Regions from separate parts of the Streptomyces sp. NPDC030296 genome, predicted to be linked through region 2. Evidence: riboswitches for the same ligand, from Rfam matches in the RefSeq annotation. Region 2 holds a riboswitch; the other holds the start of a gene.

Region 1 (6,883 bases), on a different contig from region 2:
CCACCCCCGAGCTCCCGCTGCCCGTCCACGTGCTCGACCGGATCACCCCCGAGGGCGCCGGCAGCACACGGCTCGCGGGCTGGCGCTTCCTGATCCGCTCCGGCGACCGCGCCCTGGCCGCCGCCGAGACCCGCCTCACCCCGGACGGCTGGGCCTTCTCGCACTTCTTCGAGGGCCCGTACCTCGCGTCCACCGAACTCGCCCTGCGCCAGGCCGACCTCATGCAACAGCCCTACCAGCCCCGCCTGCTGTCCGTGCCCGAGCTGTACATGCTCACCCTCTGGCTGCACGCGGACACCACGGCCGACGGCGCGACCGGCGTCCCGGCACCGACCGACCTCCTCGTGCCGCTGGCGCCCGCCCCACCCGGGATCGCGGCCCACCGGCCGCACCGGGTCGCCGACCTCCTCCCGGTCCTGACCACCCGCCTGACCCCCGCACCCCTCATGGGATCGCCCGCCTGAACCGAGGGCCGCCACCTCATTCGCACCGTCGCGTACCCCGCCGCCGATATCCGGGCGGCGGGGTACGCCATTGTCATCGGCACGGCATTCCGCTCTTACGCGCGGCAATACGCTCGTACGAGCCATTCATAGTCCGCGCCCCACGACGGACTAGCCCCATCCGACCATGGCGAACCACCCGAACGGGCAGGGGCGTTGCGATGAACCGTGCGCATGGAGGATGCGTCATCAACCTGTGAGAAAGCCGTGCTGCGAAATGCCTGCGGATTCACGCCCGTGGGGCAACACTGGGACCGGACCGAATAATCACAACGGGGGGCGGCCATGAGCGAGGCTTCACGCCGCGATACAGACACGACAGCCATCTCACCACTGACGACAGAGCGAAAGATCCCCACAACCATGTGCCAGCACCAGCCACCGTGCCCGACCGCCGAATCCGCCGACCGGGAAGGCGCCCGTCTCGTGGCGCACCACCCGGAGCAGGGATGGAGCCTGCTCTGCAACGGCGTTCTGCTCTTCGAGGACACCGGTGAGCTCCTTCCCGACGGCCAGATCATCGCCCCGCACCGCCCGCTCGACAGCGGCACGGTGATGACGGCGGCCTGAGCCGCGAGAGGTGCGCACAGGGCGAGCGTCCCCGCAGGCGGACGCCCGCCCGGACACAAAGAGGGGCCGGCCGGAGAAGCACTCTCCGCACCGGCCCCGACGCGTATCCGCGGGCGACTACTCCTCGTAGGCGTCCAGCGGCGGGCAGGAGCAGACCAGGTTCCGGTCACCGAAGGCCTGGTCGATCCGGCGAACCGGCGGCCAGTACTTGTCGGCGGGCTTCACCCCGGCCGGGAACACGGCCTCCTCACGGGTGTACGCGTGGTTCCACTCGTCGCCCAGCGCGGCCGCGGTGTGCGGGGCGTTCCGCAGCGGGTTGTCCTCTGCGGGCCACTCGCCCGAACCGACCTTCTCGATCTCCGCGCGGATCGCGATCATCGCGTCGCAGAACCGGTCCAGTTCGGCGAGGTCCTCCGACTCGGTCGGCTCGATCATCAGCGTCCCCGCCACCGGGAACGACATCGTCGGCGCGTGGAAGCCGTAGTCGATCAGCCGCTTGGCGATGTCGTCGACGCTGACCCCGGTCGTCTTCGCGAGCGGCCGCAGGTCGACGATGCACTCGTGCGCGACGAGCCCGCCCGGACCGGTGTACAGCACGGGGTAGTGCGGCTCCAGCCGCTTGGCGATGTAGTTGGCGCTGAGCACGGCGACCTGCGTCGCCCTCTTGAGGCCCTCGCCTCCCATCAGCCGGACGTACGACCACGAGATCGGCAGGATGCCCGCCGAGCCCCACGGGGCGGCCGAGATCGGGCCCACACCGGTCTCCGGGCCGGCCGCGGGCTGCATCGGGTGGTTCGGCAGATACGGCGCCAGGTGCTCCCTGACCGCCACGGGCCCGACACCGGGACCGCCGCCGCCGTGCGGGATGCAGAACGTCTTGTGCAGGTTCAGGTGCGAGACGTCACCGCCGAAGTGGCCCGGCTTGGCGAGGCCAACCAGCGCGTTGAGGTTGGCGCCGTCGACGTACACCTGGCCGCCGGCGTCGTGCACCTGGGCGCAGATGTCGGCGACGTGCTCCTCGAACACACCGTGCGTCGACGGGTAGGTGATCATCAGCACGGCCAGCTCGTCGCGGTACTGCTCGATCTTGGCCCGCAGGTCCTCGACGTCGATCTCGCCGTCCTCGGCGGTCTTCACGACGACGACCTTCATGCCCGCCATCACGGCGCTCGCGGCGTTGGTGCCGTGCGCCGAGGACGGGATCAGGCAGACGGTGCGCTGGTCGTCGCCGTTGGCCCGGTGGTAGCCGCGCACGGCGAGCAGGCCCGCCAGCTCACCCTGCGAGCCGGCGTTCGGCTGGAGCGACACCTTGTCGTATCCGGTGACCTCGGCGAGCCGCTCCTCCAGCTCACGGATCAGCGTCAGATAGCCCTGCGCCTGCGCCGCGGGCGCGAAGGGGTGCAGCTGCCCGAACTCGGGCCAGGTCACCGGCTCCATCTCGGTGGTCGCGTTGAGCTTCATCGTGCAGGAGCCCAGCGGGATCATGCCCCGGTCGAGCGCGTAGTCCCGGTCGGCGAGACGGCGCAGGTAGCGCAGCATCGCGGTCTCGGACCGGTGCTCGTGGAACACGGGATGCGTGAGGTACTCGTCGGAGCGCAGCAGCGCCTCGGGCAGCGTGTCCTCGGCGACGGCGTCGAGGTCCTCGACGTTGCCCTCCACCCCGAACGCCGTCCACACGGCACCCAGCTGCGCCCGCGTGGTGGTCTCGTCGCAGGAGACGGACACCTGGTCGGCGTCCACGAGGTGCAGGTTCACGCCGTGCTGCCGCGCGGCAGCGACGACCTCGGCGGCCCGTCCCGGCACCCGGGCGGTGAGCGTGTCGAAGTACGCGCCGTGCACGACCTCGACGCCGCCCGCGGCGAGCCCGGCGGCGAGGACGGTGGCGTACCGGTGGGTGCGCCGGGCGATGGTCCGCAGCCCCTCGGGGCCGTGGTAGACGGCGTACATGCCGGCCATCACGGCGAGCAGCACCTGGGCGGTGCAGATGTTGCTGGTCGCCTTCTCCCGGCGGATGTGCTGCTCACGGGTCTGGAGGGCGAGCCGGTACGCCTTGTGCCCGTCCGCGTCCACGGAGACGCCCACGAGCCGTCCAGGCAGGCTGCGCGCGAACTTCTCGTGCACGGCCATGTAGCCCGCGTGCGGCCCGCCGAAGCCCATCGGCACACCGAAGCGCTGCGTCGTGCCGACCGCGATGTCGGCGCCCAGCTCACCGGGCGGGGTCAGCAGGGTGAGGGCGAGCAGGTCGGCGGCGACGGTGACGAGCGCCCCGAGGCCGTGGGCCTGCTCGATGACCGGCTTGAGGTCGCGTACGGCACCGGAGGCACCCGGGTACTGCAGGAGTACGCCGTTGATCTCGCGGGAGGCGATGTCGGCGGGGATGCCGTCGCTGAGGTCGGCGACGACGACCTCGACCCCGGTCGGCTCGGCGCGGGTCTCGATCACGGCGATGGTCTGCGGCAGCGTGTCCGCGTCGACCAGGAAGAGGCCCTTCTTGTTCCGGCCCATGCGCCGGGACAGGGACATGGCCTCGGCGGCGGCCGTGCCCTCGTCGAGCAGGGAGGCTCCGGAGGTGGGCAGCCCGGTGAGCTCGGCGACCATGGTCTGGAAGTTGAGCAGCGCTTCGAGCCGCCCCTGGGAGATCTCGGGCTGGTAAGGCGTGTAGGCCGTGTACCAGGCGGGGTTCTCCATGACGTTCCGCAGGATGACCGGCGGGGTGAACGTCCCGTAGTAGCCGAGCCCGATCATGGAGCCCAGCACCTGGTTGCGGTCGGCGAGCGAGCGCAGCTCGGCGAGCACCTCGGCCTCGGTGCGGGCGCCCGGCAGCTTCAGCGCCTCAGCGTTCTTGATCACATCGGGGACCGCGGCGGCCGTCAGCTCGTCGAGCGAGCCGTATCCGACGTGGGCGAGCATCTTGGCCCGGGCCTCGGCGTCGGGTCCGATGTGACGCCGCTCGAACGGGATGCCCTGTTCGAGCTCTGTGAGCGGAATGCGGTGGGCGGTCATTGCGGAGGCCTCCTGGTCTGACACGACCTTCGAGGGCACCACGGCATGGGTGCCCGACGGCCTCCCCCTCTGTCATCTCGACCTGAGAGCTTCACCGGCCCGGGTAGGGGCCGGCTTTCACCGTCGGTGAGAGCGGAAACCGTCGACACCCGCTCTGCTTTCCAGAGTGACCTCGTCCGTGCGGTACGTGAGCCTGAGAGATTCCGGGGAGGATTTGCTCCTTCGGCGCCTCCGGATGGTGTCCGGAGGACTCTCCCGCACGGGTTCAACAGCCGCTGCCAGCGTATCAGCGCGGTCAACGCACGCGCCTTCGAGTGGCCGCCGTCCCGGTTGTGCCTTTTCGTAGTGGTGAGGAAGGATTTGCAAACCCCCATGGCGACCACTTGGAGGGCCCGTGCAGACCGACATCGATCCGCGCAATCTGATCGGCCGCAAGGCGTTCGACCGCAAGGGCACCAAGATCGGCACCGTGGACGAGGTCTACCTCGACGACGCGACCGGCGTCCCCGAGTGGGCCGCGATACGCATGGGCCTCTTCGGCCGCGACGCCTTCATCCCCCTCGAGCCCAGCGAACTCGTCGAGGGCTCCCTCCGCGTCCCTTTCGACCGCGCGCTCATCAAGGACGCCCCCGACTTCGGTGTCGGCCGCCACCTCTCCCCCGAACAGGAACTCCAGCTCTACCACCACTACGGCCTGGACATAGCCCCGCCGCCCCCGCTGGACCACGACTTCGGCAACGTCGCGAGCCAGGAAGACCCCTGAACCCACCCCGTCCCCACTCCGCGCCGCCTCGACACGGCCTCTCAGCCCCACAGTGGCCCCTTCATCCCGACGCCCTCCCCGCCCCTCCCTCGTGCTCCGTTCCCGGCCCCGGCACGGGCACCGCCTCCGAAGGTCGCACCGGCCCGCCCGGCACCAGCGGCAGCGGGTCCACCGCCTCGAGATCCGGGTCGTCCGTCCGGAACGTCCGCACCCGCCCCGGCTCCTTGTCCTCGGGCGTCTCGAACCGCACGGTGACCCGCCCGAGCCCGCTTCCCTGCACCCAGCCGTGCCCGTACTCGGAGTGCCATACGTCGTGCCCGGCCGACCACCGACGCTCGACGACATGCCCCGCGCTCCTCTCGTCAGCAACGGCCTCCTCCACCGTCTCCTCCTCAGGAAGCTCCGGCTCCCCCGCGGCCTGGGCGAACAGGTCCTCCTGCGTGTAGTCGGCGAGCCCGCTGACCCCGACCCCCAGCAGCCGTACCCCACCGGTGGTGTCGACGGCCTCCAGCAGCCGCCCCGCTGCCTCCCGCACCACGGCCGGATCGTCCGTCGGCCCTCGCAGCGTCTCGGACCGGGTCAGCGTCGAGAAGTCGTACCGCCGTACCTTCAGCACGATCGTCCGCCCCGACAGACCGGCCCCCCTGAGCCGCCGCACACACCGGTCGGCGAGCCGCTGCACCTCCAGCCGGACCCGCACCCGGTCATGGATGTCCACGTCGTAGGTGTCCTCCACGGACACGGACTTGGCGTCCCGCTCGGCGACCACGGCCCGGTCGTCGCGCGCCAGCGCCATGGCGTACAGGCCGTGCCCGTGGGCCTTCCCCAGCAGCCGTACGACCTCGTCCTCGCCGGCCTCCACGATCTCCTCGACGGTGGTGATCCCCGCGCGCCGCAGATGGTCCCCGGTGGCCGGCCCGACGCCGGGGAGGATCCGCACGGACATCGGCCCGAGGAGTGCCCGCTCGGTGCCGGGCTCGATGAGCACCAGCCCGTCCGGCTTGGCCTGCTCGGAGGCGATCTTCGCGAGCATCTTGGACGCGGCGAGCCCCACCGACCCGGTCAGCCCGGTCACTTCCCGTATCTCCTGACGCAGTCGCACGCCCGTCGCACGCGCCGAGGCCTCGTCCCAGGCCACTCCCCCGGCCTCCAGGTCCACGAAGGCCTCATCCAGGCTCAGTGGCTCGACCAGGGGCGACAGGCCGTGCAGCAGCCCCATGACCTGCTGGCTGATCGCCCGGTAGAACGTGAAGCGGGGCGTGAGGTAGGCGGCGTTCGGCGCGAGCCGACGGGCCTGCGCCGTCGGCATGGCCGAGTGCACCCCGAAGACCCTCGCCTCGTAGGAGGCGGTGGCGACCACGCCGCGGGGGCCGATCCCGCCCACGATGACGGCCCTCCCGCGCAGACTCGGCTTGGACGCCTGCTCCACCGAGGCGTAGAAGGCATCCATGTCGAGATGCAGGATCGTGGGCGCGGTTCTCACATCTCCGATGCTGCCCTACACCACTGACAATGCCCTGCCACGGCCCGACGGCGGCCCTGTCGCCGCAGACGACCCGGCCCGGTCATGGGCCGGCCACGCTCCTGACGCCGAGGGCCGGCACCCGCCGCTCGGGCCCGCCGCCACCCGCCGCTCTCGGCCGCGGCGCCCCGATCAGACCGCGCGGTTGCGCCTGCGCGCCAGTTCGTCCGTGGGATTGGGGCGGACCAGGGTCTCGCCCGTGTCGATCCGCTCGCCGTGCAACTGGGAGAGAGCACTTTCCACATCGCGCCAGACGACCCCGACGGCGATTCCGAAGATCCCCTGGCCGCCTTGGAGAAGGGCGTGGACCTCGTCCGGCGAGCTGCATTCGTAGACCGTGGCCCCGTCGCTCATCAGCGTCATCCGCTCCAGATCGCTGAAGCCCCGCTCCCGCAGGTGCTGGACGGCTGTGCGGATGTTCTGCAGGGAGACGCCGGTGTCGAGGAACCGTTTCACGATCTTGAGGACGACGACGTCCCGGAAGCTGTAGAGCCGCTGCGTCCCGGACCCGTGGGCGGACCG
Region 2 (6,883 bases):
CGGTGACGTCGACGTGTTCGCAGCCGCCGTAGTAGCGGCGGCCGGGGTAGCCCTCGGCGTACTTGTTGGTGAGGACGGATCCCTGGGCCTCGATGACGGCGAGCGGAGCGAAGTTCTCCGACGCGATCATCTCCAGGGTGGACTGCTGGCGGTGCAGCTCGGCGTCGACCGCGGCCGCCACCTCCGGGTCCAGCTCGTGCAGGGGCGTGTTCAGAAGCGACATGGTGCTACGACCTCTCAGCCGGCGATGAAGGCGGTGTACTCGTCGGCGGAGAGCAGGTCGCCCGGCTCGTCCGTGATCCGCACCTTGAACAGCCAGCCGCCCTCGAAGGGGGCCGTGTTCACCAGCGACGGATCGTTCACCACGTCCTCGTTGACCTCGGTGACCTCACCGCTCACCGGGGAGTACAGGTCGCTGACGGACTTCGTCGACTCCAGCTCGCCGCAGGACTCGCCCGCGGTCACCGTGGAGCCCACCTCGGGGAGCTGGGTGTAGACGACATCGCCGAGCGCGTTGGCCGCGTGCTCCGTGATGCCCACCGTCGAGACGCCGTCCTCGGCGGCCGACAGCCACTCGTGCTCCTTGCTGTAGCGCAGCTGCTGGGGGTTGCTCATGGCCTGAATTCTCCTGTACGCGGGGGAGTGGTGATGAATGAGGGACTGCTGGAACCGCTGTTGAACAGGGCGGATGTGCCCTTTGTCACGCTCGGGTGCGCTGCCGTGCCGTTCCGCACGACCACGCCATGCCGCTTCTGAACGACGGTGAGCCGACTACGACGGTGTCACCTGGACCGCTTGTAGAACGGCAGCGCCACGACCTCGAACGGCTCGTGGCTGCCGCGGATGTCCACAGCGACCCCGGTGGTGCCCGGGGCGGCGTACATGGCGTCGACGTACGCCATCGCGATCGGCTTGCCCAGTGTGGGGGAGGGGGCGCCGGAGGTGACCTCGCCGATCACCTTGCCCTCGGCGACGACGGGGTACCCGGCGCGGGGGACCCGACGGCCCTCGGCGATCAGGCCGACGAGGACCTGCGGCTCGTGGTTGGCGTTCTCGGCGGCCTCGCGCAGGGCCGCGCGGCCCACGAAGTCGCCCTCCTTCTCGAACTTCACCACCCGGCCGAGCCCGGCGTCGAAGGGCGTCAGTTCGGTGGTCAGCTCGTGCCCGTACAGCGGCATGCCCGCCTCCAGGCGCAGCGTGTCCCGGCAGGACAGGCCGCACGGCACCAGGCCGACGCCCTCGCCCGCCTCGGTCAGCGCCTGCCACAGCTCCACGGCGTGCTCCGGCTTCACGAACAGCTCGAAGCCGTCCTCGCCGGTGTACCCGGTGCGCGCGATCAGCGCCGGGACGCCAGCGACCGTGCCGGGCAGGCCCGCGTAGTACTTCAGGCCGTCGAGGTCGGCGTCGGTGAGCGCCTTCACGATGCCGGGGGACTCGGGGCCCTGGACCGCGAGCAGTGCGTACGCGTCGCGGTCGTCGCGGACCTCGGCGTCGAACCCGGCCGCGCGCTCCACCAGCGCGTCCAGCACCACCTGGGCGTTGGAGGCGTTCGCGACGACCATGTACTCGGTGTCGGCCAGGCGGTAGACGATCAGGTCGTCGAGGATGCCGCCGTCCTCGCGGCAGATCATGGTGTAGCGGGCGCGGCCCGTCTTCACGCCGCCGATGTTCCCGACGAGGGCGTAGTCGAGGAGCGCGGCCGCCTGGGGGCCGGTGACGGTGATCTCGCCCATGTGGGAGAGGTCGAACAGCCCGGCCCGGGTCCGTACGGCGTTGTGCTCGTCGCGTTCGGAGCCGTAGCGCAGGGGCATGTCCCAGCCCGCGAAATCGGTCATCGTCGCGCCGAGCGAGCGATGCAGCGCATCGAGCGCGGTACGGCGCGGTCCGGCGGTGGGGCTACTGCTCATCGGTTCTGCTCCCAAGGCGATGGGGGTCCCTCACGCGCGAGCGAAGCCGAGCGTGGGGGAAGGCGAGGACGTTCCTCCCCATCTGTCATCGGAACCTGAGAGGTTCACCACGACCGTACGTCCTGATGACGCGGCGGTGGTCGCGGTTTGCACCTTGGGTGGAGCCACTGGCGCAGCGGCTCGCTTTTCAGATGTGCCTCGCCCGCGCGGTATCTGGGCCTGAGAGATTCAAGGGAGGGACTTGCTCCTTCGGCGCCCCAGCGAAGACTGCTGGGAGCTCTCCCGCGCGGATTCAAGCGGCCGGTATGCAGTTGGCGCGCACATCATTGCACGCATCGGCGCGGCACGGCAGGGGGAGGTTCCGGGGCGGGGAGGTGTCGGGCCGGGCGCCCCGGTCCCGGGCGGTGCACGAATTCGGGGGACAGACAGAGCGGTCCGTTGCACTCTTGTGGCAGTACGAGGACTGAATCAGGAGCGATCGGGCATTACCTTCTCTTTACAGTCTGTGGGGATGGGTCTCCCGACCCCTGGGGAGGACGATCACGGTGGACAGGACCACGGCGTACGCGACGACCTCGGGCCTCGCCCTGCCCGAGCAGCCCGTCGGCCCGGCCGCCGCGGCCTGCGGCCCCTTCCCGAGGGCGGTCGTCCGAGACCTCAGGGAGCGCTCCGGACGCAGCCCGCGCGTGCTGTCGTTCGCGCCGGTCGACCTCGTGGTCGTCACCGGGCTCCCCGGCAGCGGCAAGTCGACCCTGATGCGGCGCACGGTGCCGGGACCGCGGATCGACTCCCAGGACACGCGTGACCGCTTCGACGCGCGCCTGGCGCGCGTCCTGCCGTACGCCGTGTACCGGCCGTTCGTCCGCCTCGCGCACTACGCCGGGCTCCGGCGTGCGCTGCGCTCCGGTGAGGGCGTCGTCGTGCACGACTGCGGAACCCAGGCATGGGTGCGGCGCTGGCTCGCCCGCGAGGCCGTCCGCAGGGGCGGCACCCTCCATCTGCTGCTGCTCGACGTCACCCCCGGTGAGGCGCGCGACGGACAGCGGGAGCGGGGACGCGGGGTGTCCCGGTACGCCTTCGCCCGGCACCGGGGGGCGATGACCCGGCTGCTGCGGTCCGTGGAGGAGGGGCGCCTGCCGGAGGGCTGCGGATCGGCGGTGCTGATCGACCGGGCCGCGGCGGACGCGCTGAACCGGATCGGCTTCGACGGCTGAGAGCGGGCCCGCCCGCAGGGGGCGGGGCCGGGCCGTCGTCGAGGGCGGCCGCCGGGCCGTCCCCTTTGTCGGCGGGGGGCATTAAGGTGCAGGGACAACAGCATCACGGAGTAAAGCGGTAGGCGGCAGATGGACTTCCCGGCGGACTTCCCGGCACAGGCACACCCTCATGGACACGGCGGGTGGCCCGGCAATGAGCTGGAGGAGGTGCTGTCCGCCTCCCTCGGGGTGCCGGGGGCCGGCCCGCGCATCGTCGAGGTGCTGGCCCGCAGCTTCGTGTGGGTGCCGCTGCCCGAGGGCGGGGGACGGCACAGCCGCGAGCTGGATCTGCCGACGATGCAGCTGGACGGCCAGGTGTACGTGCCGGTGTTCAGCTCCGAGGAGCAGTTCCGCCAGGTCGTCGGCAGCCACATGTCGTTCACGATCGCCCCGGCCGTCGAGTTCGCCCGCGGGCTGCCCCCGCAGGTCGGCCTCGCCCTGAACCCGGACGGTGTCGTGGGCATCCCGCTGCCGCCGCCCGCCGTGGCCGAGCTGTGCCGGGCCGCCCGGACCCCGCTGGACGGGTCGGCGAGCGGCGCCCGGGTCCGCCTGTTCGAACCGGACTGGCAGGACGACCCGGTGGACTTCCTCGCCGCGGCCTCCGCCGAGTTCGCCGCGACCGGCGTCGTCCTCAGCGCCCGCCGCTGCCTCGCCGCCATCGAGACGGCCGACCCCGTCATGTTCATCGGTGTCGACCTGGTCTCCTGGGAGGCGGACCGCACCCTCCCCCTGGACGCCCTCGGCCGCGCCCTCGGCACACAACCGGTGGTCTGGCCGGTCAACATGGTCTTCCTGGACGTGGCCCAGGACCCGGTGGGCGACTGGCTCCGCGAGAAGGTCCGCCCCTTCTACCAACAGGGCTACTGACACCGGCCCCCGACAGGGCGCGGGGCGGCGGCGTCGGCGGCTGCGCCGCGGGGCGCGACCAGCCACGACGACACCGGGGCCCGCGACGCACAGCAAGCCCCGAGCCCTGACCGGCTCGACCCGCACACCACCTAAGCTGGTTTTCCACAACCAGGGTCCGACACCACCAGCTCCAAACCGAAGGGCGGCTGACGTGAGCGCGAGCGGCACGGCGACCGGGCAGGTCGAGCACATGCTGCGCCAGGTGACGCCGGGGCGTTACGACGCCTACGAGGCGTTGCTGCGTGCCCTCGCGACCCCCGCCACCGGCCAGGTCTGGATGCTCCTGTGGCACGGCCAGGCAGGCTCCCCCGACGCCCAGTACGGGAACATGGAGGTGGACGGGTTCAACTACGCGCCCTGCGTCACCTCCGCCCAGGAGCTCTCCGCCAGCGGCTGGAACCGCAGTTACGAGGTCGTCGACGGCCTCGACGTGGCCCGCACGCTCTACCCCGACCACTACGGACTCTGGCTCAACCCGCACGCCCCGGGCGGCGGCGTCGGCATTCCCTGGCTGGATCTGCGCCGGATCGCCACGGGTCTGGAGCGGCAGCCCGCGGGCCCGCTGCGGCTGTCCGAGCCAGGCATCGAGATCCCGCAGTTCTACGCCCTGCTCACGCAGAACGCCCACCGCACCCCGGCCGTGCGCTCGCTGCGCCGCGCCTGGGTGCAGCCCTCGCTCGGCGCCCCCTACCTGGCGATCGGCCTCGACGTGTACGACACCTCGCCGTCCGCCGTCGACTCGGTGCGCGCGATGATGCAGCAGTCGATCGGCGCCGTCCCGGACGGGCTGCCCGTCTCCACGGTCGCCATGTCCGACGAGTACGACCCGGTCGCGATGTGGCTGCGGGCCGCCGCCCGCCCCTTCTACGACCGTGAGGCCCACGGTGCCCCGGCCCAGGCCCCGGCCGCCGGCGGCTACGGCTACCCGGGCGGCTACTGACCCGGTACGGCGGGAGTCCCCGGCCCCGGTCCGGTTCGATGACGAACCTGCCCGGAACCGGGGGCTCCGTCATGCGTTCACCTGCCCCCGTGCCGGTGAACGCCGCTCATTTTTCCTTTTGCGTGTTTCCGTGGTGGCGCACTTTCGTTCACGGGCCCGAACGAATATGCACTCTTCCGGAAAGCCGCCGGAATTACGGCTTCGGCGTGCAGGACGCCTGCCGCGTCTGGCATTCCGCGAAGTGCAGGGAAGAAGTGATTCCCTTCAGAATGCCGACGATCTCGATACGGTCGTGCTTGCAGTTGCCGAGCTCGCGCCAGCGCTCGACCTGGAACTTCTGGTACTCGACCATCGGCTGGGTGTAGCCCCGCTTGCCCGGGTCGACCGTCATACGGTTGGTGACGGTGCGGCCCTTGGCGACGGACTTGGCCACCTCGTACTTGGTCTTCGCCTCGACCTGGGCGATGCCCCAGCCCACGCTGGCGCTGGCCTCGCCGCCCCAGGTCGTCGTACGGGTCTTGGTGGTCTTGATCGAGTAGACCAGGGTCGACTTGCTGGAGCTGCTGTTGCGCTTGCTGACCACCGGGCCGCGGGAGGCGTACCACGGCGTGCCGAGCTTGATCACCTTGGAGTAGGTGTAGCCCTCGCAGCGCATGGGGGCCTGGTCGGCGGCGCTCGCCGTGGCCGGCACGGCCGTGAACGCACCGGTGACGAGCGCGGTCGTCGCGAACGTCGCGGAAAGAGCACGCTTGTTGCGCAGATTCATTTGTATCCCCGTTTTCCCCGTCGACCCGGTCAATTCATTTCGCTGTCCGGGGGAGTGGGTCGGTCCACCCCGGCGGAGAAGAAGTTAGTGGGCTGTCGAGACGGCTCGCAATGGGCCGGGGATTCTGTTACGAAGCAACGCTCAGACGAACCTCAAATACCCGGGGAATACTTGGTCGAGCGCCTGGTGGCATGTGTTCTTCGCCCGAATTGCCACGCACCCGAAGGGGGTGATTGCGGGTGATCTGGACATGGCGAACTCGTTCTGTGACCTGGGTCACTTGTAACAGTCCGTTCGGTGCCGCTCACCCGCATGCGATGTTCGGATTCCGGAACCCTGCTGGCCACATCACGGTTACGCATACATTCGCCGTCGGGTCTGGTGCCTGATCGCGCCACCGTTGAAGACTCCCCCAGAGCGGTGGGGGGTCGGCCGAACGTGCTGTTCATACGGTGGTGTTCAGTGCCGTATGCGCCTCTCCCTCCGAACGGCACGGCGAGACAGCGACGTTGACACCGGGTCACAAGCAAGAAGTACGCGAGAGAACGACGGCAGTAGTGGCAACGGACCGCACCGCAGACCCGGGCGGCCGCCAAGCACAGTCGGCAACCACCGGCACGGGCAAGCACGAGGGACGATGACCGCACCCATTGAGACGACCGGATCGCAGGCCGAGGCACAGCCCGAGGCCGTGCTGGAAGGTGTCGAGGCCAAGAGGATCGAGGGCCGTTCGCTCGGCCAGATCGCCTGGACCCGCTTCAAGCGCGACAAGGTGGCGGTGGCCGGCGGAGTCGTGGTCGTCCTGCTGATCCTGATCGCGGCCCTCTCCCGGCCGCTGCAGTCGCTGCTCGGACTCGACCCCAACGCCTTCAACCAGGACCTGATCGACCCCAACACCTCCCTGCCGAAGGGTGACTTCGGCGGGATGAGCTGGGACCACCCGCTCGGTGTCGAGCCGAAGTTCGGCCGCGACATCCTCGCCCGCATCCTGGAGGGCTCCTGGGTCTCCCTGGTCGTCGCCTTCGGCGCGACTGTCCTGTCCAACGCCATCGGCACCGTGCTCGGCCTCCTCGCCGGCTACTACGGCGGCCGGGTCGACTCGATCATC

What was found. A riboswitch is a leader RNA that binds a small molecule or an ion and turns the genes downstream of it on or off. The one in region 2 is predicted to bind glycine.
Region 1: it holds a riboswitch for glycine, as region 2 does, so the genes downstream of both, gcvP (aminomethyl-transferring glycine dehydrogenase) here and gcvT (glycine cleavage system aminomethyltransferase GcvT) in region 2, are expected to answer to the same signal.

Annotation. Positions count from the first base shown of each region.
Region 1 is NZ_JBVICQ010000005.1:603,969-610,851, forward strand. It holds gene ACZ4Z3_RS18185 (hypothetical protein) at 1-464, shown strand, start outside; gene ACZ4Z3_RS18190 (DUF5999 family protein) at 867-1,073, shown strand; gene gcvP (aminomethyl-transferring glycine dehydrogenase) at 1,191-4,076, opposite strand; glycine riboswitch at 4,248-4,344, opposite strand; gene ACZ4Z3_RS18200 (PRC-barrel domain-containing protein) at 4,471-4,839, shown strand; gene ACZ4Z3_RS18205 (DNA polymerase IV) at 4,901-6,322, opposite strand; gene ACZ4Z3_RS18210 (MerR family transcriptional regulator) at 6,494-6,883, opposite strand, start outside.
Region 2 is NZ_JBVICQ010000012.1:295,058-301,940, reverse strand. It holds partial or broken gene ACZ4Z3_RS31750 (serine hydroxymethyltransferase) at 1-223, opposite strand, end outside; gene gcvH (glycine cleavage system protein GcvH) at 238-615, opposite strand; gene gcvT (glycine cleavage system aminomethyltransferase GcvT) at 783-1,907, opposite strand; glycine riboswitch at 1,980-2,104, opposite strand; glycine riboswitch at 2,105-2,202, opposite strand; gene ACZ4Z3_RS31735 (AAA family ATPase) at 2,447-3,121, shown strand; gene ACZ4Z3_RS31730 (enhanced serine sensitivity protein SseB) at 3,251-4,027, shown strand; gene ACZ4Z3_RS31725 (enhanced serine sensitivity protein SseB C-terminal domain-containing protein) at 4,221-5,009, shown strand; gene ACZ4Z3_RS31720 (hypothetical protein) at 5,203-5,775, opposite strand; gene ACZ4Z3_RS31715 (ABC transporter permease) at 6,413-6,883, shown strand, end outside.